DNA from 4 places in the Streptomyces lunaelactis genome. Region 2 is predicted to be linked to each of the others. Evidence: riboswitches for the same ligand, from Rfam matches in the RefSeq annotation. Region 2 holds a riboswitch; each other region holds the start of a gene.
What was found. Region 2 has a riboswitch for cobalamin ahead of SLUN_RS26550 (ribonucleoside-diphosphate reductase subunit alpha). Riboswitches for the same ligand answer to the same signal wherever they lie in the genome.
Positions count from the first base shown of each region.

Region 1: it holds a riboswitch for cobalamin, as region 2 does, so the genes downstream of both, metE (5-methyltetrahydropteroyltriglutamate--homocysteine S-methyltransferase) here and SLUN_RS26550 (ribonucleoside-diphosphate reductase subunit alpha) in region 2, are expected to answer to the same signal.
Region 3: it holds a riboswitch for cobalamin, as region 2 does, so the genes downstream of both, SLUN_RS38785 (hypothetical protein) here and SLUN_RS26550 (ribonucleoside-diphosphate reductase subunit alpha) in region 2, are expected to answer to the same signal.
Region 4: it holds a riboswitch for cobalamin, as region 2 does, so the genes downstream of both, SLUN_RS08940 (cobalamin biosynthesis protein) here and SLUN_RS26550 (ribonucleoside-diphosphate reductase subunit alpha) in region 2, are expected to answer to the same signal.

Region 1 is NZ_CP026304.1:908,159-913,587, reverse strand. Features, by position in the region: gene SLUN_RS03980 (type 1 glutamine amidotransferase domain-containing protein) at 1-485, shown strand, start outside; gene SLUN_RS03975 (LmeA family phospholipid-binding protein) at 597-1,814, shown strand; gene SLUN_RS03970 (ArsR/SmtB family transcription factor) at 1,951-2,703, opposite strand; cobalamin riboswitch at 2,761-2,982, shown strand; gene metE (5-methyltetrahydropteroyltriglutamate--homocysteine S-methyltransferase) at 3,140-5,429, shown strand, end outside.
Region 2 is NZ_CP026304.1:5,721,233-5,726,661, forward strand. Features, by position in the region: gene SLUN_RS26545 (ribonucleotide-diphosphate reductase subunit beta) at 1-69, opposite strand, end outside; gene SLUN_RS26550 (ribonucleoside-diphosphate reductase subunit alpha) at 69-2,438, opposite strand; cobalamin riboswitch at 2,567-2,692, opposite strand; gene SLUN_RS26555 (YbdD/YjiX family protein) at 2,827-3,024, opposite strand; gene SLUN_RS26560 (carbon starvation CstA family protein) at 3,024-5,255, opposite strand; gene SLUN_RS26565 (CstA-like transporter-associated (seleno)protein) at 5,377-5,429, opposite strand, start outside.
Region 3 is NZ_CP026305.1:111,021-116,449, reverse strand. Features, by position in the region: gene tap (telomere-associated protein Tap) at 1-200, shown strand, start outside; gene tpg (telomere-protecting terminal protein Tpg) at 210-767, shown strand; gene SLUN_RS38785 (hypothetical protein) at 1,360-1,644, opposite strand; cobalamin riboswitch at 1,820-1,956, opposite strand; partial or broken gene SLUN_RS38780 (recombinase family protein) at 1,943-2,464, opposite strand; gene SLUN_RS38775 (nSTAND1 domain-containing NTPase) at 2,551-5,429, opposite strand, start outside.
Region 4 is NZ_CP026304.1:1,992,661-1,998,089, reverse strand. Features, by position in the region: gene SLUN_RS08945 (cobyric acid synthase) at 1-1,224, opposite strand, end outside; gene SLUN_RS08940 (cobalamin biosynthesis protein) at 1,221-2,186, opposite strand; cobalamin riboswitch at 2,303-2,444, opposite strand; gene SLUN_RS08935 (hypothetical protein) at 2,601-2,825, opposite strand; gene SLUN_RS08930 (inorganic phosphate transporter) at 2,838-4,088, opposite strand; gene SLUN_RS08925 (class II aldolase/adducin family protein) at 4,370-5,041, shown strand; gene SLUN_RS08920 (alpha/beta hydrolase) at 5,107-5,429, shown strand, end outside.

The sequences.
Region 1 (5,429 bases), 4.8 Mb from region 2:
AGAACGCCGACGCGATCGCCGCCGGGCTCGAGTCGATCACCGCCCTCAAGGAGCCGCTCAAGCTGGAGGAGGTCGACCTGGCCGACTACGCCGCGGTCTTCTGCCCCGGCGGCCACGGTCCGATGGAGGACCTCGCTGTCAACGCCGAATCCGGCAGGCTGCTCACCGCCGCGCTGGACTCCGGCAAGCCCCTCGGCGTGGTCTGTCACGGACCGGCCGCGCTGCTCGCCGCGAAGCGCGAGGACGGGACCTCGCCGTTCGCCGGCTACCGGTTGACCGGCTTCACCAACGCCGAGGAGACCCAGGCGGGCCTCGCGGACAAGGCGAAGTGGCTGCTCCAGGACCGCCTCGTCGAGATCGGCGCGGACTTCCAGGAGGGCGAGCCGTGGGCCCCGTACGTCGTGGTGGACCGCAATCTGATCACCGGGCAGAACCCCGCCTCGTCCGCTCCGCTCGCCGCCGAGATCCTCAAGGCGCTCGGCTGACCACGGGACGGCGGCAGCGGCCGCCGGGGAGTCGCCGATATTTGGCTCAAACCATGTCGTACGCCGGATAGGACTTGCGTTCGAGGGTGGCCCGCGTGGTGGGATGAGGCGATGCGACCCCCCACACGCATATCAGCGCATTCCCGAAATCCGTACGACGAACTCGCTCAACTGGCAGATCCGGAACCTGATTTCAGCGTCTACAACCCCCGCGACCCGCTTGAACTCGGGCTCACATCGGACCCGGACGACGACGACTGGACACCGCCCGATCACCGCGGCAGGAGCCGTTTAGCGGCCCTGCCCGCGGTGGTGAAGCTGGTTGCCGCGGTCGTCATGTGCACCGTCACTCTGCTGATCGCCGACCGCCTCGCGGAGTTCTACGCGCAGACCAAGGCGGCGGCGGGGCTCCAGAAGTCCCTCGGCCTCGCCACCCGGCCGGACGTCGACATCCACGGCTTTCCCTTCCTCACCCAGGTGCTCGACGAGCGCATCGACCGGGTCGATGTCACCGTGCCCGACGTCTCCGCGGATCGCGTCTCACTGGCCGAGGTGAGGGCCACCGCCAAGGACGTACGCATCGTCGGGGACGCCCCGACCTCGATCAAGGGCGCCGTCATCGGCAAGCTGGACGGCGAGGTGCTGCTCTCCTTCGACGACCTCAACCGTGAGCTGGGCGCCTCACAGCTCCGCTTCACCGGCAGCGGCGCCGACGCGGTGCGCGTGAACGGCGAACTCGTCGTCGCCGGCCAGGATCTGCGCGTACGGGCACAAGCGCACATCCAGCGCGACAACGAGCGGGCCCTCACCACCACCCTGGACGGTATGCGGCTCGACATTCCCAAAGTCGCCACCTACCGGCCGGGCAAGGACCCGGAACACTCCGGCCTGCGGCTGCATCGCGAGGCGGCCGAGCGGATCAGCCGCGAAGGAGCGCGGCTGAAGGCGCTGCTGGCGGTGCCCGCGGTGATCGACCGGCTCGGGGTGCCCGAGGAGCAGGTGCGCCGGGCGCTGCGGAGCGAGGAGGAGCTGCACCGGCTCACCAACGCGCCGAAGTTCATCGAGCGGCTGATGACGGTCAATCTCGTCGATGTGGTCATCGAGCATCCGCAACTGCTGCGGAAGGCCGGCATCGACCCCCGCCTTGTCGAAGCGCTGCTCGCCCTTAGGCCCCCGGAACTCTCCGAGCGCCTGTCGCTCTCGTTCGAACTGCCGGACGCGCTCAAGGAGTTGAGGCTGCAGCACATCACGGTGGAGCGCGATGGCATCAGGGCCCGGGTGGTGGGCTCAGGTCTGCGCGTCGGCCAGTCCGCCTCCGCCGGTTCCTGACCCGGCGCCCGGCCGACCCTCGAACGGCGGCCTGGTACGGGTCCGGACCCCGGACACCCGTACCGGAAAGGCCGGTTGCGCCTTCTCTCTCCGCGCACTGAGCCGGGCCTGGGGTCTTTCGTTTGTCAGACACGGCCTAGGTGTACATCAGCGAGCCCGGCGTGGTGAGCAGCTCGCCCGTCTCGAGCCAGGTCTTCAGGCCGGAGAGGATCATCGGCCAGCCGCCGTAGAGCTCGTCGTTCGCGCCCTCGCGCAGCTGGTCGTGGGTGACCGTCAGCCGGCAGGAGTCGCCGACGGGCTCGATCTCCCAGGTGACCCTCGAGGTCCCCTCGGCCTTCACCTCGTCGCTCCAGAGCGCGACCATGCTCTGCACGAGCCGGCGCGGTGGATCGACCTCGAGAATCTCCCCCTCGCCGAGCAGCCCGTCGGCACGCGGGGAGCTCATTTCGTACCGCGAGCCGGGCGTCCAGTCGGAGGTGACCCGGGCACCGAAGTTGTATTTGCTTCTGATGTCGGGGTCGGTGATCGCCTGCCAGAGGCGCTCAGGGGTCGTGCGGATGTAGATCTCGAAGACCTTCTCCATGGGACTCTCCAGTCGGCTCTTGAGGTCGCTGAGCGCAGCGGCCCACGGTTGCGCGTACTTGCTCACCCACCGGTCGTGGACGAGGCGGATGGGGACGGGGTTCAGGAAGTGGAGCTTCTCCCTGCCCTGGCGCCTGGTCACGATCAGGCCTGCCTCTTCGAGCTGCTTCAGGTGCTTCATCACACCGAAGCGCGTGATCTCGAAGCGCGCCTCGAGTGCGCTGAGCGTCTGCCCGTCCTCGCGGAAGAGCTCGTCCAGCAAGCTGCGTCGCGTCGGGTCTGCCAGGGCCTTGAACACGTCGTCCACACCAACAAAAATAGGTGACCATTTGGTCACCTGTCAAGCGAAGGGGCCGGCCGGCGGCTAGGCTGAACGCGCAGATGGTTCGCCCTGTCCGCCAGACAGCGGCGTCGCAAGAGGGAATCCGGTGGGAATCCGGAACTGCCCCGCAGCGGTGAGTGGGAACGACCGCCGTCATACGCACTGGCCCCGGCAACGGGTCTGGGAAGCGACGGCCAGTAGGTGCCTTCGTACAGCGAAGGCGAGCCCATGAGTCCGAAGACCTGCCACTGCCCGTGCGCGAACGCGCGCGGAGATCTCGGTGACCTCGTGGGCGGGTCGGCGGTACGGGCAAGCACAGGCGCACCTCGCACGGTGCGTGACTGTCTGCTCCGGTTGTCGTTCCTTCGCGTCTCACGACCAGTCCGGGGTCACCCGACGAGTACTCGCGAAGGAGAGTTCCGTGACCACATCCGCAGCCGCGGGAGCCCGGGCCACTGTCCACGGCTACCCGCGCCAGGGTCCGAACCGGGAACTGAAGAAAGCCATCGAGGGCTACTGGAAGGGCCGCGTCGGCGCCGATGCCCTCCGGGAGACCGCCGCCGGGCTGCGCCGGGCCAACTGGCAGCAGCTCGCCGACTCCGGAATCCACGAAGTGCCCACCGGAGACTTCTCGTACTACGACCATGTGCTGGACACCAGCGTCATGGTCGGCGCCGTCCCCGACCGCCACCGCGCGGACGTCGAGGCCGATGCCCTCGACGGTTACTTTGCCATGGCCCGCGGCACCCAGGACCTCGCGCCGCTGGAGATGACCAAGTGGTTCGACACCAACTACCACTACCTCGTCCCCGAACTCGGCCCCGACACCGTCTTCACTGCCGACTCCGCCAAGCAGGTCGCGGAGCTCGGGGAAGCCCTCGCGCTCGGTCATACCGGACGCCCGGTACTCGTCGGACCGATCACCTATCTGCTGCTCGCCAAGCCGGCACCCGGCGTCTCTGCCGGCTTCGAGCCGCTCACCCTCCTGGACCGGCTGCTGCCGGTGTACGCCGAGGTGCTCTCCGACCTGCGAGCCGCGGGCGCACAGTGGGTGCAGCTCGATGAACCGGCCCTCGTCCAGGACCGGTCGCCGGCCGAGCTGAACGCCGCGGCCCGCGCCTACCGTGACCTCGGCGCGCTCACCGACCGCCCCCAACTCCTGGTGGCGTCCTACTTCGGCAGGCTCGGCGACGCACTCCCCGTACTGGCCAAGGCACCGGTCGAGGGGCTTGCCCTCGACTTCACCGGCGCCGGCGCCGCCAACCTCGACGACCTCGCCGCCGCCGGCGGGCTGCGCGGCAAGCGGCTCGTCGCGGGAGTGGTCGACGGCCGCAATGTGTGGATCAACGACCTGGGCAGGTCGATGGCCACACTCGCCACCCTGCTCGGCCTCGCGGACCGGGTCGATGTGGCGCCGTCCTGCTCGCTGCTGCATGTGCCTCTCGACGCCACGACAGAGCGCGATGTGGACACCCAGGTCGCCCGCTGGCTGGCCTTTGCCCGCCAGAAGACGTCCGAGGTCGTCACCCTGGCCCGCGGGCTGACCGAGGGCGCCGAGAGCATCGCGGCCCAACTCGCCGCCAACCGGGCCGACCTGCTCTCCCGCGTCGGCTCCGCGCTCACCCACGACCCGGCCGTGCGTGCCCGCAGCGCCGCCGTCACCCAGGCGGACGCCCGCCGGAGCCTGCCGTACGCCGAGCGCGCCACCGCTCAGCGCGCCCGCCTCGGACTGCCACTGCTGCCCACGACCACCATCGGCTCGTTCCCGCAGACCGCCGAACTGCGCACCGCGCGGGCGGATCTGCGGGCCGGGCGCATCGGCGCCGAAGGTTACGACGAGCGGATCGAGGCCGAGATCCGCGAGGTCATCTCCTTCCAGGAGAAGGCGGGCATCGATGTGCTCGTACACGGCGAGCCCGAACGCAATGACATGGTGCAGTACTTCGCCGAGCAGCTCACCGGCTACCTCGCCACGCAGCACGGCTGGGTCCAGTCGTACGGCACCCGCTATGTCCGGCCGCCGATCCTGGCCGGCGACATCTCCCGGCCCGAGCCGATGACGGTGCGCTGGACCTCGTACGCCCAGTCGCTGACCGACCGGCCCGTCAAGGGAATGCTCACCGGCCCGGTCACCATGCTCGCCTGGTCCTTCGTCCGCGACGACCAGCCGCTCGCCGAGACCGCCCGCCAGGTCGCGCTCGCCCTGCGCGAGGAGGTCAACGACCTTGAAGCGGCAGGCGGTTCGGTGATCCAGGTGGACGAGCCCGCCCTGCGCGAGACGCTGCCGCTGCGCAGCGCCGACCACGAGGCCTACCTGTACTGGGCGACGGAGGCGTTCCGGCTCACCACCGGCGGAGTGCGTCCGGACACCCAGATCCACACGCACATGTGCTACGCCGAGTTCGGTGACATCCTGCAGGCCATCGACGACCTCGACGCCGATGTCATCAGCCTGGAGGCCGCCCGCTCCCATATGCAGGTTGCCGACGAGCTCGCCACCGCGGGATACCCGCGCGAGGTCGGACCGGGCGTCTACGACATCCACTCACCGCGTGTCCCGAGCGCCGACGAGGCAGCGACCCTGCTGCGCAAGGGACTTGAGGCGATTCCCGCCGAGCGGCTGTGGGTCAACCCCGACTGCGGTCTGAAGACCCGTGGCTGGCCCGAGGTGCGTACGTCACTGGAGAACCTGGTGGCCGCGGCGCGCGAGG
Region 2 (5,429 bases):
GCGCATCGGACGGAGGGTCAGCTCAAAGCCCGGGTCGAGGAGGTTCTTTTCGGCGTTCGGGGTGGTCATCACTGGCAGGCCTCGCAGGACTCGGGGTTTTCGAGAGAGCAGGCGATCGCGTCGGCGTCGGGCGCGGAGGCCTGCTGCACGGGGATGGGAGCGGACTGAGCGGCGCGGGCGATGCGCGTCGCCGGGCGGGAGCGCAGGTAGTACGTCGTCTTCAGCCCCTGCTTCCAGGCGTACGCGTACATCGAGCTGAGCTTGCCGATCGTCGGCGTCTCCAGGAACAGGTTCAGCGACTGGCTCTGGTCCAGGAACGGCGTACGGGCCGCCGCCATGTCGATCAGGCCGCGCTGCGGGATCTCCCACGCCGTGCGGTACAGCGCGCGGACTTCGTCCGGGATCCAGCTGAAGCCCTGCACCGAACCGCTGGACTCGCGCAGCGCCTCACGGGTCTGCGCGTCCCATACGCCGAGCTTCTTCAGCTCCGCCACCAGGTAGCCGTTGACCTGGAGGAACTCACCGCTCAGCGTCTCGCGCTTGAAGAGGTTGGAGACCTGCGGCTCGATGCACTCGTACACACCGGCGATCGAGGCGATGGTCGCGGTCGGCGCGATGGCGAGCAGCAGGGAGTTGCGCATACCGCTCGACGCGACCCGGGCGCGCAGCGCGTCCCAGCGCTCCGGCCAGTTGAGCTCGGCGTCGTAGTGGTCGGGGTGCAGCACGCCACGGGCCGCACGCGTCTGGGACCAGGCGGGCAGCGGGCCGTTGCGCTCGGCGAGTTCGCAGGACGCCTCGTAAGCGGCGAGCATGATCCGCTCGGCGATCTTCGTGGAGAGCGCCTTCGCCTCGGGCGAGCCGAAGGGCAGGCGGAGCTTGAAGAAGACGTCCTGGAGACCCATCGCGCCCAGGCCCACCGGGCGCCACTTGGCGTTGGAGCGGCCGGCCTGCTCGGTCGGGTAGAAGTTGATGTCGACGACGCGGTCGAGGAAGGTGACGGCCGTACGGACGGTCTCGTCCAGCCGCTCCCAGTCGATGTCTCCCGACGCGAGCACGAACGAACCGAGGTTGACCGAGCCGAGGTTGCAGACGGCCGTCTCCCCGTCGTCCGTCACCTCCAGGATCTCGGTGCACAGGTTCGAGGAGTGGACGACCCTGCCCGGCTCGGCGGTCTGGTTGGCCGTGCGGTTCGAGGCGTCCTTGAACGTCATCCAGCCCTGGCCCGTCTGGGCGAGCGTCCGCATCATCCGGCCGTACAGTTCACGGGCCGGCATGGACTTCTGCGCAAGACCCGCGGCCTCCGCCTTGCGGTACGCGGCGTCGAACTCGTCGCCCCACAGGTCGACCAGCTCCGGCACATCGGCAGGCGAGAACAGCGACCAGTCGCCGTCGGCCTCGACGCGGCGCATGAATTCGTCCGGGATCCAGTGCGCGAGGTTCAGATTGTGCGTACGCCGGGCGTCCTCACCGGTGTTGTCGCGCAGCTCCAGGAACTCCTCGATGTCGGAGTGCCAGGTCTCCAGGTAGACGGCGGCGGCGCCCTTGCGCCGGCCGCCCTGGTTCACCGCGGCGACCGAGGCGTCGAGGGTCTTGAGGAACGGGACGATGCCGTTGGAGTGCCCGTTGGTGCCGCGGATCAGCGAACCGCGCGAGCGGATACGGGAGTAGGAGAGGCCGATGCCGCCCGCGTGCTTCGACAGCCGCGCCACCTGGTGGTAGCGGTCGTAGATCGAGTCGAGCTCGTCCAGCGGCGAGTCCAGCAGATAGCAGGAGGACATCTGCGGGTGGCGGGTGCCGGAGTTGAAGAGCGTGGGGGACGAGGGGAGGTAGTCCAGTCGGCTCATCAGGCCGTACAGGGCGGCGACCTCGTCCAGGGCGCGGGTGCTGTCGTTCTCGGCGAGCCCGCAGGCGACGCGCAGCATGAAGTGCTGGGGCGTCTCGATCACCTGACGGGTGATCGGGTGGCGGAGGAGGTAGCGGCTGTAGAGGGTGCGCAGCCCGAAGTAGCCGAAGCGGTCGTCGGCGGCCCGGTCGATGAGGGAGTCGAGGCGTGCGGTGTGCAGCGTCACGAACTCGGCCGTACGGTCGGCGATCAGACCCTCACGGTGCCCCACCGCGACGGAGGCGGAGAACGACACCGCGCCCTGTCCGGCTGCCTCGTCTGCGATATGACGGGTCAGCAGACGAGCGGCGAGCCGCGAGTAGGCCGGGTCCTCGGAGATCAGCCCCGCGGCAGCGTCGGTGGCCAGGCTCCGGAGCTCGGCCGCGTCCGATCCGGCGTGCCGGCCGCGCAGCGCGGCGGCGGCGACCCGTCCCGGGTCGGTGTCCGGCAGATCGGCGGTGAGATCGGTCAGGGTCCGCAGAAGCGCGGTCCCGGGGCCGTCGGCCACCTGCTGCTCAAAGATGCCTGAAGCCGGATCGGCTGGCGCGATGGTCACGTGGGGCTCTCCCTCGCTCGGCTCTGGGCCGACGGGGGTTGGGGGCACGGGCGCACGCCACGGGGGACGGCTCACCGCGTCCACCGGCCCAACCGCGAGGCCCGGACGTCTCGGCACCCGGTTCGGTCGAGCCGGGTGCACCGTCGGCAGGTCCTCGGACTGGCGGGGCACGACAAAGCGCACCACATCACACCGTTGCGGGACAGTTCCGGATTCGCACCGGATTCCCCTGCGTCGACAGCGAGCATGAGCATACATGTGGGGGCCGCTGGATGAAGCAGCCCCCACATGTTGTGTGTCGCGTCGTGCGCCGGCAACTCAAGCCTCGCCGGCGATTGAGCCGCGGGGTCCGGGGCGGAGCCCCGGTTGCCCGTCGTAGGTCACCCGGTCAGCAGCAGCGGAACCCTTCGCGCGGATCCGCCTCCCGTGCGTCCATCCGGCTGCGCTCGAACTCCCGCCGGGTCATGACCTCGGCGGCCGGGTCGCAGGACCTCGTGTGGGCGACGTACTTGTCGTACACCGCCTCGCCGGACAGCTCGTGCACGTACCAGCGGACCCGGTCCGCGGCGCGTCGCAGTCCGGCCATCACGGCGAGCCGGTCCCGGCCGGCACCTCGGCCGGGGCGTGGGCGGGCTCCTTGCGGATGCCGCCTCCGGCCCCCAGCCCGGCCGCCACCAGTTCGGCCTTCTCCTCCGGGGTGGGGAACATGCCGGCCGGGGCGACCAGTTCGGACTCGGTGTGCGGGACCTCGGAGAGCCGTATGCCCTCCGGGCTGCGGACGGCCTTGAAACAGACCCGGGCCGCATCGGCGATGACCACGATGATGAGAATCGCGAAGAGGGCCGAAAGCACGCCGTCGACGGTGGAGTTGGTGACGACGGTGTGCATGTCGTCGACCGTCTTCGCGGGTGGCAGCACCTTGTCGGCGTCGATCCCCGCCTGGTACTTGTCCCGTTGGGCGAAGAAGCCCACCCGGGGGTCGTCCGAGAAGATCTTCTGCCAGCTCGCGGTGAGCGTGACGGCGGCGTCCCAGGCGAGTGGAACCGCGGTGACCCAGGCCCACTTGAGGCGGCCGGACTTGATGAGCAGCGTGGTGCAGACGGCCAGTGCCACGGCGGCCAGCAGCTGGTTGGCGATGCCGAACAGCGGGAACAGCTGGTTGATGCCGCCCAGCGGGTCGTGCACGCCGACCCAGAGGAAGTAGCCCCAGCCGCCCACGACGACCGCGCTGGCGAACCAGACGCCCGGCTTCCAGCTGACCTGGCGGAACGGCTTGTAGACGTTGCCCAGCATGTCCTGGAGCATGAAGCGGCCGACCCGGGTGCCCGCGTCCACCGTGGTGAGGATGAACAGCGCCTCGAACATGATCGCGAAGTGGTACCAGAACGCCTTCATCCCTGCGCCGCCGATGACGGCCGAGAAGATCTCCGACATGCCGAGCGCGAAGGTCGGCGCACCGCCGGTACGCGACAGCAGGCTGGCCTCCTCGACGTCCGCGGCGGCCTTCGCCAGTGCATCGGGCGAGATGGTGAAGCCGAGGCCGGCCACCGCCTCGGACGCCGACTGGACCGTGGTTCCGACCACACCGGCGGGGGAGTTGATCGCGAAGTACAGGCCGGGGTCGATGATGCAGGCCGTGATCATCGCCATGATGGCGACGAACGACTCGGTCAGCATGGCCCCGTAGCCGATCATCCGGATCTGCGTCTCCTTCTGGATCATCTTCGGGGTCGTACCCGAGGAGACCAGGGAGTGGAAGCCCGAGAGCGCGCCACAGGCGATGGTGATGAAGACGAAGGGGAACATCGAGCCGGCGAAGACCGGCCCGTCGCCGCGGCTCGCGAACTCCGTGACCGCGTCCATCTTCAGCGTCGGCAGGGCGATGACGACGCCCAGCGCCAGCAGCACGATGGTGCCGACCTTCATGAAGGTCGAGAGATAGTCGCGGGGCGCGAGCAGCATCCAGACCGGGAGTACGGAAGCGAAGAATCCGTACACCACCATCCAGATGACCAGCGTGCCCGGCTCCAGCGTGAAGGTGTCGGCCCACGACGACTCGGCGACCCAGCCGCCCGCGACGATGGCGAGCAGCAGCAGCGAGACGCCGATGAGCGAGACCTCGGTGACCTTGCCCGGCCGCAGGATGCGCAGGTAGACACCCATCAGCAGGGCGATCGGGATGGTCATGCCGATGGAGAAGACGCCCCACGGCGAATGCGCCAGGGCGTTGACGATGACCAGCGCCAGCACGGCGAGCAGGATGATCATGATGGCGAAGACCGCGATCAGCGCGGCCGCCCCGCCGAACGGTCCTATCTCGTCGCGGGCCATCTGCCCCAGCGACTTGCCGTTGCGCCGCGTGGAGAAGAACAGCGTCACCATGTCCTGGACCGCGCCGGCGAAGATGACGCCGACGATGATCCAGATCGTGCCGGGCAGATAGCCCATCTGCGCGGCGAGGACCGGGCCGACCAGCGGGCCCGCGCCCGCGACCGCCGCGAAGTGGTGCCCGAAGAGCACCCGGCGGTCGGTGGGGTGGAAGTCGACACCGTTGTCGAGCCGCTCGGCCGGGGTGGCCCGGGTCTTGTCGACCTTCAGTACGCGATGGGCGATGAAGCGTGAGTAGAAGCGGTAGCCGATCGCGTACGAGCCGAGTGCGGCCGCGAGCATCCAGGCGGCCGAGATCTCCTCACCGCGGGAGAGCGCGAGCACGGCCCAGCCGGCCGCGCCCACGAGCGCGACGAGCGACCATATGACGATCGACTTCGGAGCGAGGCCTCTCCGCGCTGTGTTCGGTGGTGCTTCCGGCTCTGGCATGGTGCAACCGTCCCCTCGCTGATCACCTGTTGTAATGCGCAGGAAATCTAGGCGAGCGTTTCGTGCAGCGTCACCCCCCGTCCGCATATCGGTACGACAACGCTTTCGCGTTCAACCGCCCTCAGCAGCAGCGGAATCCCCCACTCGGGTCCGACTCCTGGCGGTCCGTCCGCA
Region 3 (5,429 bases), on a different replicon from region 2:
AGGGCCCGGGCCCGCTGGACTTTCTGCCGCGTACGCCCGACGACAAGCCGCTTCCCGGCGGGTTCCGTCTCGGGGTCAGCCCCGGCATGGTCAAGCACGAGGGGACCCAGGAACTCATGTGGGCCGTGCGGATGCTGGACGAAGGCCACAACCCCGCCCGGCACATCAAGGGCACCGACGCCGCGATCGACGGAGAGTAGGGGAGCTCGGTGGGCATCCTCGAGGACAGCCTGGACAAGGCGGCGGCGGCGAACTTCACCCGCCCCATCCCGCAGTCCGCGCAGGCCCAGATGAAGTTCCTGGTGAAGCAGGAGAAGGGCTCCACGATGGCCGTGGCGCGGCTTCTGGGCGTCTCCCAGCGCACCGTGGAGCGCTACCTCAAAGGCCAGCTGAAACGGCCTCGCAGGGACCTCTCGGCCCGTCTGGTGGCGGAGGTGCGCAGGAGGTGGCAGCCCCGTGTACGGGAGCGGGCCAAGAAGCAGGCAGCCACCACTGGTGGCATCGTCATCGAGACCCGCGCCCGGTTCGGCTACACCGCCGCCCCCGGCACCACCGACGACGGCCGGCTGCGGCTCATCACCCAGGCCCTGCCACCGGTGTACGCGGCCCGGCTGTTCGACGCCCAGGCGGCCGGCGCCTCCGAGCAGCAGCTGCGGGACATCGCCGCCGAGGGCCTGCAGGAGATCTACTTCAAGGACCGCGGACGCCGCGCCCACGACCTACTGGTCGAGTTCACCGACATCGACTACATCGAGCTCGACTTCTAGACGCTTCAGCCAGCGACTGAACAGGCAGCGACCCAAAAATCTTGGGTCGCTGCCTGAGGTGTCGTCAGAAAGTCCAGGTCAGGGCGGGTTGAACCCTCAAACAGCGACTGAAGCGACTCAAGACACCTATCTATGACGCACACACGCACACGCGCGAATGTCCTCATAACATCCGAGCTTCGGTCGCTTCGGTCGCTGACTGGCTTTTTGCGCAGCCCTGACCTGGACTTTCTTTGTTTCCCTCGGGAAAGCGACTCAGTCGCCATCAGTCGCTGAGACGCTGTGCGCTTTCAGTCGCTGGTCCCGGCCCCGGCTTGCGATGGGCCCGGCGCTCAGTGGCGCCGAGCCCATCGAGGGTGGCGTCAGCGACTGTCTTGAGCCGGTCATGCAGCTGATCGCAGAACGTGGAAGCGTCGAAGGCCGGAGTCCACCGGCATGGACGCAGACGCTGGCATGGATGTGGAGCTCAAGAGCACCGACGGTGACCGAAGCGGACTCCAATCGTTGAACCGGACACAAGCGAAGTGCACACAGAAGCCCCGGGTCGTCTGGTCCCGGGGCTTCTAGCTGTCCGGCGTCACAGTTATGCCGACTACGGCGACGCGGATGGGCTGGCGCCCTGGTGAATGGAGATGGAAGCGGGGCCCGGCGAAGTCGAGGGGACTCCGCTCCGCCCCGGTTCGGGGACCTGAACTTGGGAGTGGTCGCCGCCGAGGATGAGCACCAGCGCCGCCAGTACCGAGGTGCCGCAGACGATGGCCCCGACAATGTCGCCCTTGCCGAGCGGCCCCTGGCGAGTGTGCTTGTAGACGAAGTACCCCACGACGCACGCCACCACCATGAGGGCGCCGCCGACGGGGTCGATGTGCACAGTCAAGGTCAGTCTCCCGCTCGCGGGCCGCGTGACGGCCCTGAATGTGGAGACCGCGGGCGCGGTCTCCACAACTTCGGCGGGGTGCGTGGGGTCTGACAGCAAGAATGCCCAACTCGATGAGTTGGGCATCGGTCCTACTGGAGGTGTCCCGGTGCCCTGCCGAAGGACCCGACGAGTCGCCGGGATCTTCGGGCAGGCAGGTCCTCGGACTCAGGTGGGGCGCGGGAGGCGCTTCACGTACACCGTTGCGGGACAGTTCCGGAATTGCACCGGATTCCCCTGCTGCTGCTTGGCACCGATTCTACTTGACGCGTCGCTCTGCCGACGGCAGTTGCCCGGGTCGAGCGTTCGGTACGAGCGAGTCCCGCCCTGCCGCCAGCTCCGGTACGTACTTGTAGAGCGTCGTACGGGACACGCCCAGCAGCTTGGCGATCGAGGTGATGGTGTTCTCCGGGTCCGTCAGCAGCCCGCGAGCGTGGCGGACCTGCTCCTCCGTCATGGCGGGCGGTCGACCAATCCGTTCGCCGCGTGCTCGCGCGGCCGCAAGGCCCTCGTGGGTGCCCTGCACGATCAGTTCTCGGATGAACTCCGCGAGCGCGGCGAACACGTGGAAGACCAGGCGCCCGCCGGGCGTGGTTGTGTCGAGGGACTCGTGCAGCGACTGGAAGCCGATCCCGCGCTTGCGGAGTCCGGCCACGATGGAGATCAGGTCTTGGATCGAGCGACCCAAGCGATCGAGCGAGGGCACCACGAGCGTGTCACCGGGCCGGAGGTAGTCGAGGCACTTCCACAGTTCCTCGCGCTCCGCGTTTGTCGAATTCCGAAGTCCTTTGCACGGATGTCCGAACTCCCGTGCCCGCTGGCCCTGATGACCTGTTCGGCGAGCCCGGCTGGTTCGTTTCCGTCAGGTCAGCATGTCTTGCGGTAGGGGATGTCGGGGATGTAGGTCTTCCACTCCTGTTCGGTGAGAGGGCCTGACTTGGCGCAGAGGTCTCGGATCAGCTGCGCAGGGGCGATGGTGTAGGTGAAGAATCTGCCGTACCTATCCATGCTGGTCAGCGCTGAGCCGTCGGGGGCGAACGCGAGCGCGACGATCTCGTCGATGTACCCCGTGAGCGGGGCGCCGAGCTGGGTCCGGGTGCGACTGTCCCATACCTTGATCTGGTAGGTGGGTCCGGACTGGTGGACCGTGGCGAACAGTCGGCCGTCGGATGAGGCGGCGCTGGCCCTTTCCGGCGTGAGCAGGGGAGGGGTTACGGCGCCAGTGCGCAGGTCGTTTCCTTCGGGCAGGAGCGTCTGAGCGTCCCAGAGCCGGATGTAGGGCCGGAATTTGCGAGGGTAGGTGTAGATCGTCGCGCCATCGTCGCTGGTGGAGTCCACCTCCAGGCTCGGGGCGCCCTTGGTGATGACCCGGCCGGAGGGGAACGCGACTCTGCCGAGGTTCGGGGCGGCGATCACGGATTTGCCGTCGGGCTGGAAGAAGACGGCCCCTCCGTTGCTGGGGTAGCCGAGGTCGGCGTGCACCTCGCGGATCCGGCGCATGGTGGTCAGGTCCCAGAACGTGAGCGTGTTGGTCTGGGCTTTCACGACCTGGACGGCGAGTGACTTGCTGTCCGGCGAGAACGCGACCGCCTTGTCCGGTGCGAATGGGTACGGCTGCGTCGCTCCGCCGGACTGGTCCTTTTCGAGGATGGACAGGCTGCCTAGCAGTGATGGTTTCTTCTTGGCCGTATCCCAGATCTCGATCTGGGTATCGGCGACGACGGCAAGCAGCCGGCCATCGCGGCTTGGCTGCATCTTGTCCACGAGCTGACCCGTGCTGCCCACGACTGACGTCATGGTGGAACGCTTGGTCCGCGAGAGCGGTGACCAGATTTCGATGTCGTTGCGAGTACGGAGCGCAAAGGTGGACCGGTCGAGGCTCACCGCGCCCTCGTCGTAGTACCCACCGGTCGACTCGGGGGTTTTGGTGAAGGCACGGACGTCGAGCGACCGGACGACGCCGTCGGTTCCGGCGCACCGGAGCTTCGAGTCGTCGGCCGTGAAACGCAGGGGCGTCAGGGGGTGACACTCGCTCTGGGTGGTCGCGTAGCGCATGACAGGCTCGGAGGCCCGCAACGCTTCTGTGTCCCAGACGATGGCGTTCCGCACGAGAAACCGGCCGTCGTGACTGAAGTAGAGGGGATAGTCAGGGTCCTCGGCGCCCTTGAGTTCGGTGCCGAGATGCCCTCCGCCGCGTCGGTCGAACACGTTGATCTTGCCGCCCTTGAGCGTCAGAGCCACGGACTTCCCGTCCGGGCTGAACACCACGGGCCCCTGGATGTCGGTGGCCTTGACCCCGTAGGGGAGGGGGACGGGCAGCTTCTTCTTGGTGTGTGTGTCGAACCAGGTGAACGGCTTTCCCTGGCCGCCGCTGGGCAGGGAAAGTACGCGTTCGTCCGGAGAGAACGAGGAGTCCGCCAAGAAGGAGACAGGTCCGCGGGAACTCATGGTGATGATCTTGCGGACGGTGCGGGTGTCCCAGATGGCCAGCGTGGTCTCTACGGCCGTGTCGGTCGCTTCGATCGATTCGGTCATCAGGTAGGTGCCCAGCGGGCTGACCGTTGTCCTCGGCCAGAGTCCGGTGCTCTCTTTGGCGGTGGGATAGGTGTGAGTGGTGCGTGGGCGGGCGCTGGAGACGTCGAGCAGGCGGGTGTATCCGTCATCGGTGCTCACGGTGGCTGTCTTGCCGTCGTCGGAAAGGTCCACTTGGTGGACCCTGGCCGGGGCGGTGTAGGAACCGGTCTTCACCCGGGCCTTGACGTTCCAGAACTCCACACGGGTGCCCGCCGCCCCCACGAAGGTCTGCCCGGTGCCGTCGAGATCGGATTCCGTCGCCACGAAGCCGGGCAGTTTGAGCGCATCGTCTTCCCACTGGTTGCGCAGGGCCAGCAGGGCCGACCAGGACTCGGGAGTGCCGGCCAGGCGCCCCGAAGCCACTGCCAGCCGCCGGGCGAGCTCAGGATCCGTGCGGCGGACTGACTGGGCGGTGCCGGCCACCTGGGCGGAGGCGGCACGGTCACGTTGGCCGATGGCGGTCTGCCGCTGGTAGAAGGCGATGCCGGTGGCGATCAGGGTGAGTGCCAGCAGCCCGGCGAGGATGGTGTTGATGCGCCGGGTACGGCGGATGTCTGCCTGCTGGCGCTGGATGTCTGCCTGCTGGCGCTGTCGGCTGGCTTCCAGGAGCGAGGTGATCTCGGCAGGGAGCGGGCGTTGGCCAGCCCATTCCTCTCCTTCTGCGAGGAGGGAACCGTCCAGCAGGTCGCCGGGAAGGCGGCTGCGGGCGTGGCGGGTCTGCTGTTCGGCGGCGCGCAGGTGCCAGACCTGGAACTGATGGTCCTGGGCGACCCAGTCACGCAGGTCGGCCCAGTCGCGAATGAGCGCGTCGTGGATGAGTTCCGCTGCCGGTTCGCCAGAAGCCGCGCCGGGAGGTGTGGTGGTGCCAGTGGTGACGATGCGGTAGCGGGTCAGGGCCTCCAGTACGACATCGAAGGCGGCATCGGCGGCCGGGCGGGTGAGTTTCGGGTCGGCGGCCAGGGCGCGGAGGCGGGTGAGGGAGACGAGCCTACGGGTGGCGGGGATGCCGTTGGTTTCGTCGGCGGGACGGACCAGCGCGGTGAGGATCCGTTGCGCGGTGGGGTGCTGGTCGCCAGGCAACTGTCCGAGGGCACGGTTGCACCAGGCCGTCAGGCTGCCGGTGACTTTGCCGATTTTCTCGTAGGCCGCGTGGGTGAGGCTGCCGTCCTCGC
Region 4 (5,429 bases), 3.7 Mb from region 2:
TACTTCGGCGACGCCGTGATGGATCTCGTAGCCCTCGACGCGCTCGCCGAGGGCTTCGCCGACGGGCCTGGCGAGGGTCTTGCCGACGGCGAACCTGATGCGTACGGGCAGCAGCCCCAGGCCCTCGACGCTCCCCGCCCGCGACTCGACCTCATCCTCGATGTGCTCACCGAGCACCTGGAAGCCGCCGCAGATACCCAGGACGGGCCTGCCCTCGGCGGCCCGCCGCTTCAGCGCCTCCGCGAGCCCCCGCTCCCGCAGCCACTCCAGGGCTCCGACCGTGCCCCGGGTCCCCGGCACGATCACCAGGTCGGCGTCGACGAGTTCCTCGGCCCGGTCCACGAAGCGCACGACGACGCCCGGTTCGGCGGCCAGGGCGTCCACGTCCGTGAAGTTGGACATCAGCGGGACGGCGCAGACGGCGACCCGCAGAATGTCCTCGCCGACGGGCGGGGCGACCACCGACTCCCGTACCGCGCCGCGCAGGGACACCCGCAGCCCGTCCTCCTCGTCGATGCCGAGACCGTGGGCGTACGGCAGAATCCCGTACGTGTGCCGCCCGGTCAGCCCCCGCAGCATCTCGATGCCGGGCTCGAGCAGCGACACATCGCCCCGGAACTTGTTGACGATGTACCCGGCGACCAGCGCCTGATCCTCGGCACTGAGCAGCGCGGTGGTCCCGAAGAACGAGGCGAAGACGCCCCCGCGGTCGATGTCCCCGACCACGAGCACCGGGAGCCGGGCCGCCCGCGCGATGCCCATGTTCACGATGTCCGTACGCCGCAGATTGATCTCGGCCGGACTGCCCGCCCCCTCACAGATCACGGCTTCATACGTGCCCCGCAGCTCCTCCAGGCACTCCACGACGGTGCCCAGGAGAGCCTCCTGCCGCCCCCCGTGGTAGCCGCGGGCGCTCAGTTCGCCCACCGGCTTGCCCATCAGGACCACCTGGCTCGAACGGTCGCTCCCCGGCTTGAGCAGTACGGGATTCATCAGCGCTGTGGGCTCCACGCGCGCCGCCTGCGCCTGCATCGCCTGGGCCCGCCCGATCTCCGCGCCCTCGCGCGTCACGAACGAATTGAGCGACATGTTCTGTCCCTTGAAGGGCGCGACCTTCACTCCCTGCCGTACGAGCCATCGGCAGATCCCGGCCGTGACGACGCTCTTGCCCGCGTCGGACGTCGTCCCCGCGACCAGCAGCCCGCCGCCTCTGCGCCTGCTCATCCCCGCCCCTTTCCCGCGCGCCGCGCGCGCAGCGCGTGACCCGCCAGGCGGCCCGCCGCGCAGGCCGCCAGAGTCAGCCAGCCGACGCGGCGGGAGAGCCGCACGGCGCGTTCGATGTCACCGAACTCCACGGTGCGGCCCGAGCCGTTGAGCACGGGCCGGTGCTCGACCCGGCCGCCGTACGAGAGGGTCCCGCCGAGCCGTACGCCGAGCGCCCCCGCGAACGCGGCCTCCACCGGCCCCGCGTTCGGGCTCGGGTGCTTCCTCGCATCGGCCCGCCACGCCCGTACGGCCCCGGGCGCGTCCCCGCCCGCGAGCACCGCAAGACCGGCGGTGAGCCGGGCCCCCGGCCAGCCGGCCACATCGTCGAGGCGTGCCGACGCCCAGCCGAACCGCCGGTACCGGGGCGACTTGTGCCCGACCATCGCGTCCAGCGTGTTGACCGCCCGGAAGCCCACCAGACCCGGCACACCCGCGAGCGCACCCCACACGAGCGCGCCCACGACCGCGTCGGAGGTGTTCTCGGCGACGGACTCCACGACGGCGCGCGCGATCTGCCGCTCGTCCAGGTACTGCGGATCGCGCCCGCACAGATGCGGCAGCCGCTCCCGCGCCACCTCCAGATCCCCGGCCGCGAGCGCGCCACCGATGGCCCGCGCCTCGCGGCCCAGCGACGTACCCCCGACAACGGCCCAGGTGGCGGCGGCGGTCAGCGCGACGGATGCGGCGCCGCGGCCCCGCGCACCGCGCGAAACAAGCGCGGCACCGGCGGCGGCACCTCCGGCGCACAGGGCGGTGTGCAGGGCGCCCCAGCCGCGGTGATCACGCCACAGCACCTGCTCGACAGCGCCTGCGGCCCGCCCGAACGCGGCGACCGGATGCCCCCGGCGAGGATCGCCGAGCAGCAGGTCACCGGCCAGACCGGCGATGGCGCCGTACACGAACTCACGGTCGACACGCATGGGTTCAGGCCGCCGTTACGCCTCGAGTGACCCTGGGATCGACCTTCGTACTGACAGCGGGAACGGAACGGCAGCCGGGCATGGCGATATGTCCTCACTCAGGGTGTCCGCGCCCTGGTTCGACGTGATCGGCGGTGAGAGTTCCTGGCTTCCGGGGATGTGCTCCCCGGTGACAGTGGCGGGACCGCGCCGGATTCGCACCGGCTTCCTCTTCTGCCGCCGTAATGGCCTCGGCAGTCCACCACGCTCGCGAACGCCCGTCAACTCGCCCTTGACCTGCGGTGGGACAGTGTGCCGAGCCCCACACCGGGCAGTCGGCCGGGCGCCGCGCCCAGGGCAGCGGAAAGCCGGGCCGGACGCACCCGAGGGTGTGTCCGGCCCGGCCGGTGAAGCTGTGCCGTTGCGGCTGTGCCGTCAGGTGACGATCAGATAGATCCCGTACGACACGGCCGCCGCGCAGAGCGCGAAGCAGGCGTACGCACCGGTGCGCGCCATTGCCGCGGTGCCGCCGCCCTGTCCGGACGCCGACTCCTGCTTGGTCAGGCCCACCACGCCGAGGGTGAACAGGCCCACCAGGGCGACGGTGGCGACGAGGCTCACGCCGAAGACGGAGCCGAGAGCTACCCAGTCGATGTTCATGCAGATCTGTCCTTACACCGTGGCCGGCTGCGTCGGCTCGGAGCCGGCGGGGGCCGGAGCCGGGATGGTCGTCTTGAGGTCGTCGTTCGCGGGCGTGCCGGCCGGCGGCGGGGTGACGGCCGCGATGGCCGCGGTCACGACGCCCGCGGGCTCGGCGTCGGCGCTCACGTCGTTGACGTTGGTGTGGTCGACGACCTGGCGGCGGGAGACGAACCAGATCGCGGTGCAGGCGCCGATCAGGAAGACCGCGACGGCCGCGACGCCCCAGTCGCCCTGCTTGGTCACGAACTCCGAGCCCGCGGCGACCAGGCCGGCGGCGGGCAGGGTCAGGCCCCAGGCGACGAACATCCGGGTGGCGGTGGACCAGCGGACCACGCCGCCCTTGCGGCCGAGGCCGGCGCCCATCACCGCGCCGGAGCAGGAGTGCGTGGTCGACAGCGAGAAGCCGAGGTTGGAGGAGGCGAGGATGACGCTGGCCGCGCTGGTCTGGGCGGCGAAGCCCTGCTGCGGCTGGAGGTCGGTGAGGCCCTTGCCCATGGTGCGGATGATGCGCCAGCCGCCGAGGTAGGTGCCCATCGCGATCGCGAGACCGGCGGAGAGGATGACCCACATCGGGGGGTTGGAGCCGGGGGAGAGCACACCGCCGGCGACGAGCGCCAGCGTGATGATGCCCATCGTCTTCTGCGCGTCGTTGGTGCCGTGGGCCAGGGAGACCAGGCCGGCCGAGGCGATCTGGCCGGTGCGGTAACCCTTCGCGGTGGCCTTCTCGTCGGCGTTCTTGCCGATCTTGTACGTCAGCCGGGAGGCGAGGAAGGCCGCGATGCCGGCGACCAGCGGGGCGGCGATCGCGGGGATCAGCACCTTGGTGACGACGGTGCCGCCGTTGACACCGCTGACGCCGACCGAGGCGATGGTGGCGCCGATCAGACCGCCCATCAGGGCGTGCGAGGAACTGGACGGCAGGCCGATCAGCCAGGTCATCAGGTTCCAGAGGATGGCGCCGACGAGCGCCGCGAAGATGACTTCGGGTGTGATGCCCGCCTCGGTCACGAGGCCGCTGGAGATCGTCTTGGCGACCTCCACGGACAGGAACGCGCCGACGAGGTTGAGCGCGGCGGACATGGCCACCGCTGTCTTGGGCTTGAGCGCGCCGGTCGAGATGGTCGTCGCCATCGCGTTGGCGGTGTCATGGAATCCGTTCGTGAAATCGAACACGAGCGCTGTCACGATCACAATCGCAAGGAGCAAGGTGATGTGTTCCATTTACCCAGGCAATCGTTTGACGTCAGTGGCGCGGCGAACGTAGTTAACCTGGATGAACGGAAGATGAACTACGACGGGCGTTGCGGTGTCGTTAAGTGAGGATCCATCACCCCGCTCCTCAGGGGGAGTGGCCACAGCGGTGCGTCAGACCGTGTCGGGCTTGCGTCAGGGTTGCCCGAGGGGGTTCCGCGAGGCGCCGGAAGCGGCATTTGTGCGGGTTGAAGAGATCTCCGTCACTCGACGCCCTGCGGCACGCCGCAGCCGCCTGACAGGATCACCGCATGACCGATGAGGTACGGCAGGACGCGATCGGGCGGGCGTGGGAAGACCTCGTGGCCACGGCCCGCAGAACGGCGGCCGAAGGCCTGGTGGTGGGCACATCGGGCAATGTCTCGGTACGGGCCGGCGGACTCGTCCTGGTCACCCCGAGCGGAGTGCCCTACGACCGTCTCACTCCCGAGGACGCCGTCGCCGTCGATCTCGACGGCAACCAGGTCCTGGGCGATCTCGCCCCCACCAGCGAGCTGCCGCTGCACCTCCAGGTCTACCGGAACACCCACGCGGGCGCCGTGGTGCACACCCACGCCGTGCACGCCACCGCCGTCTCCACCCTGGTCCCCGAGGTCCCGCTGATCCACTACATGGCGGCTGCCCTCGGCGGACCTGTCCGCGTCGCCGCGTATGCCCTGTACGGAACGGACGAGCTGGCCGCGAACATGCTGCGCGCCCTGCGGGACCGCACCGGGTGTCTGCTCCAGAACCACGGAACGGTCACCTACGGCGACTCCCTCGACCAGGCCTACGACCGCACCGCCCAGCTGGAGTGGATGTGCAGGCTCTGGCTGACCGCGGCGGCGCTGCCCGGATACTCGCCCAGCCTGCTCTCCAGGTCCCAGCTGCGCGAGGTGGAGGAGAAACTCCAGGGCTACGGCCGGCCCCGGCCCAGCACCTGAGGCTCCCCGACACCTGCGGCCCCCGCCCACTGGCAGCGCGGCCGGTGGGTGCCGACACTGGAACAGTGCGCCCGGCTATAGCGGCGGCAGCAGCCGTCACCACTCTGATCGGCGTCGGCGCGGCCGCGATCGCGGCCGGCCGCTACGCGAGCGACGCGGCGCTCAAGGCGCCGCTCGGCCGGCCCCTGCCCGGCGACCCCCGGCTCACCGTGCACGCCACGGCCCCGGGCAGGCTGACCCTCACCCGCAGCCTCGCCTCGCTGCGCCCCGGTACGTACGGCCTGGAGGGCCCCGACGTCCACGCGGTCGTCGGCGCCGTACTCGACGAGGTCCCGCACGCCCCCGACACCGTCGTACGCCGCCTGGAACGGGTCAGCCACGGCACCCT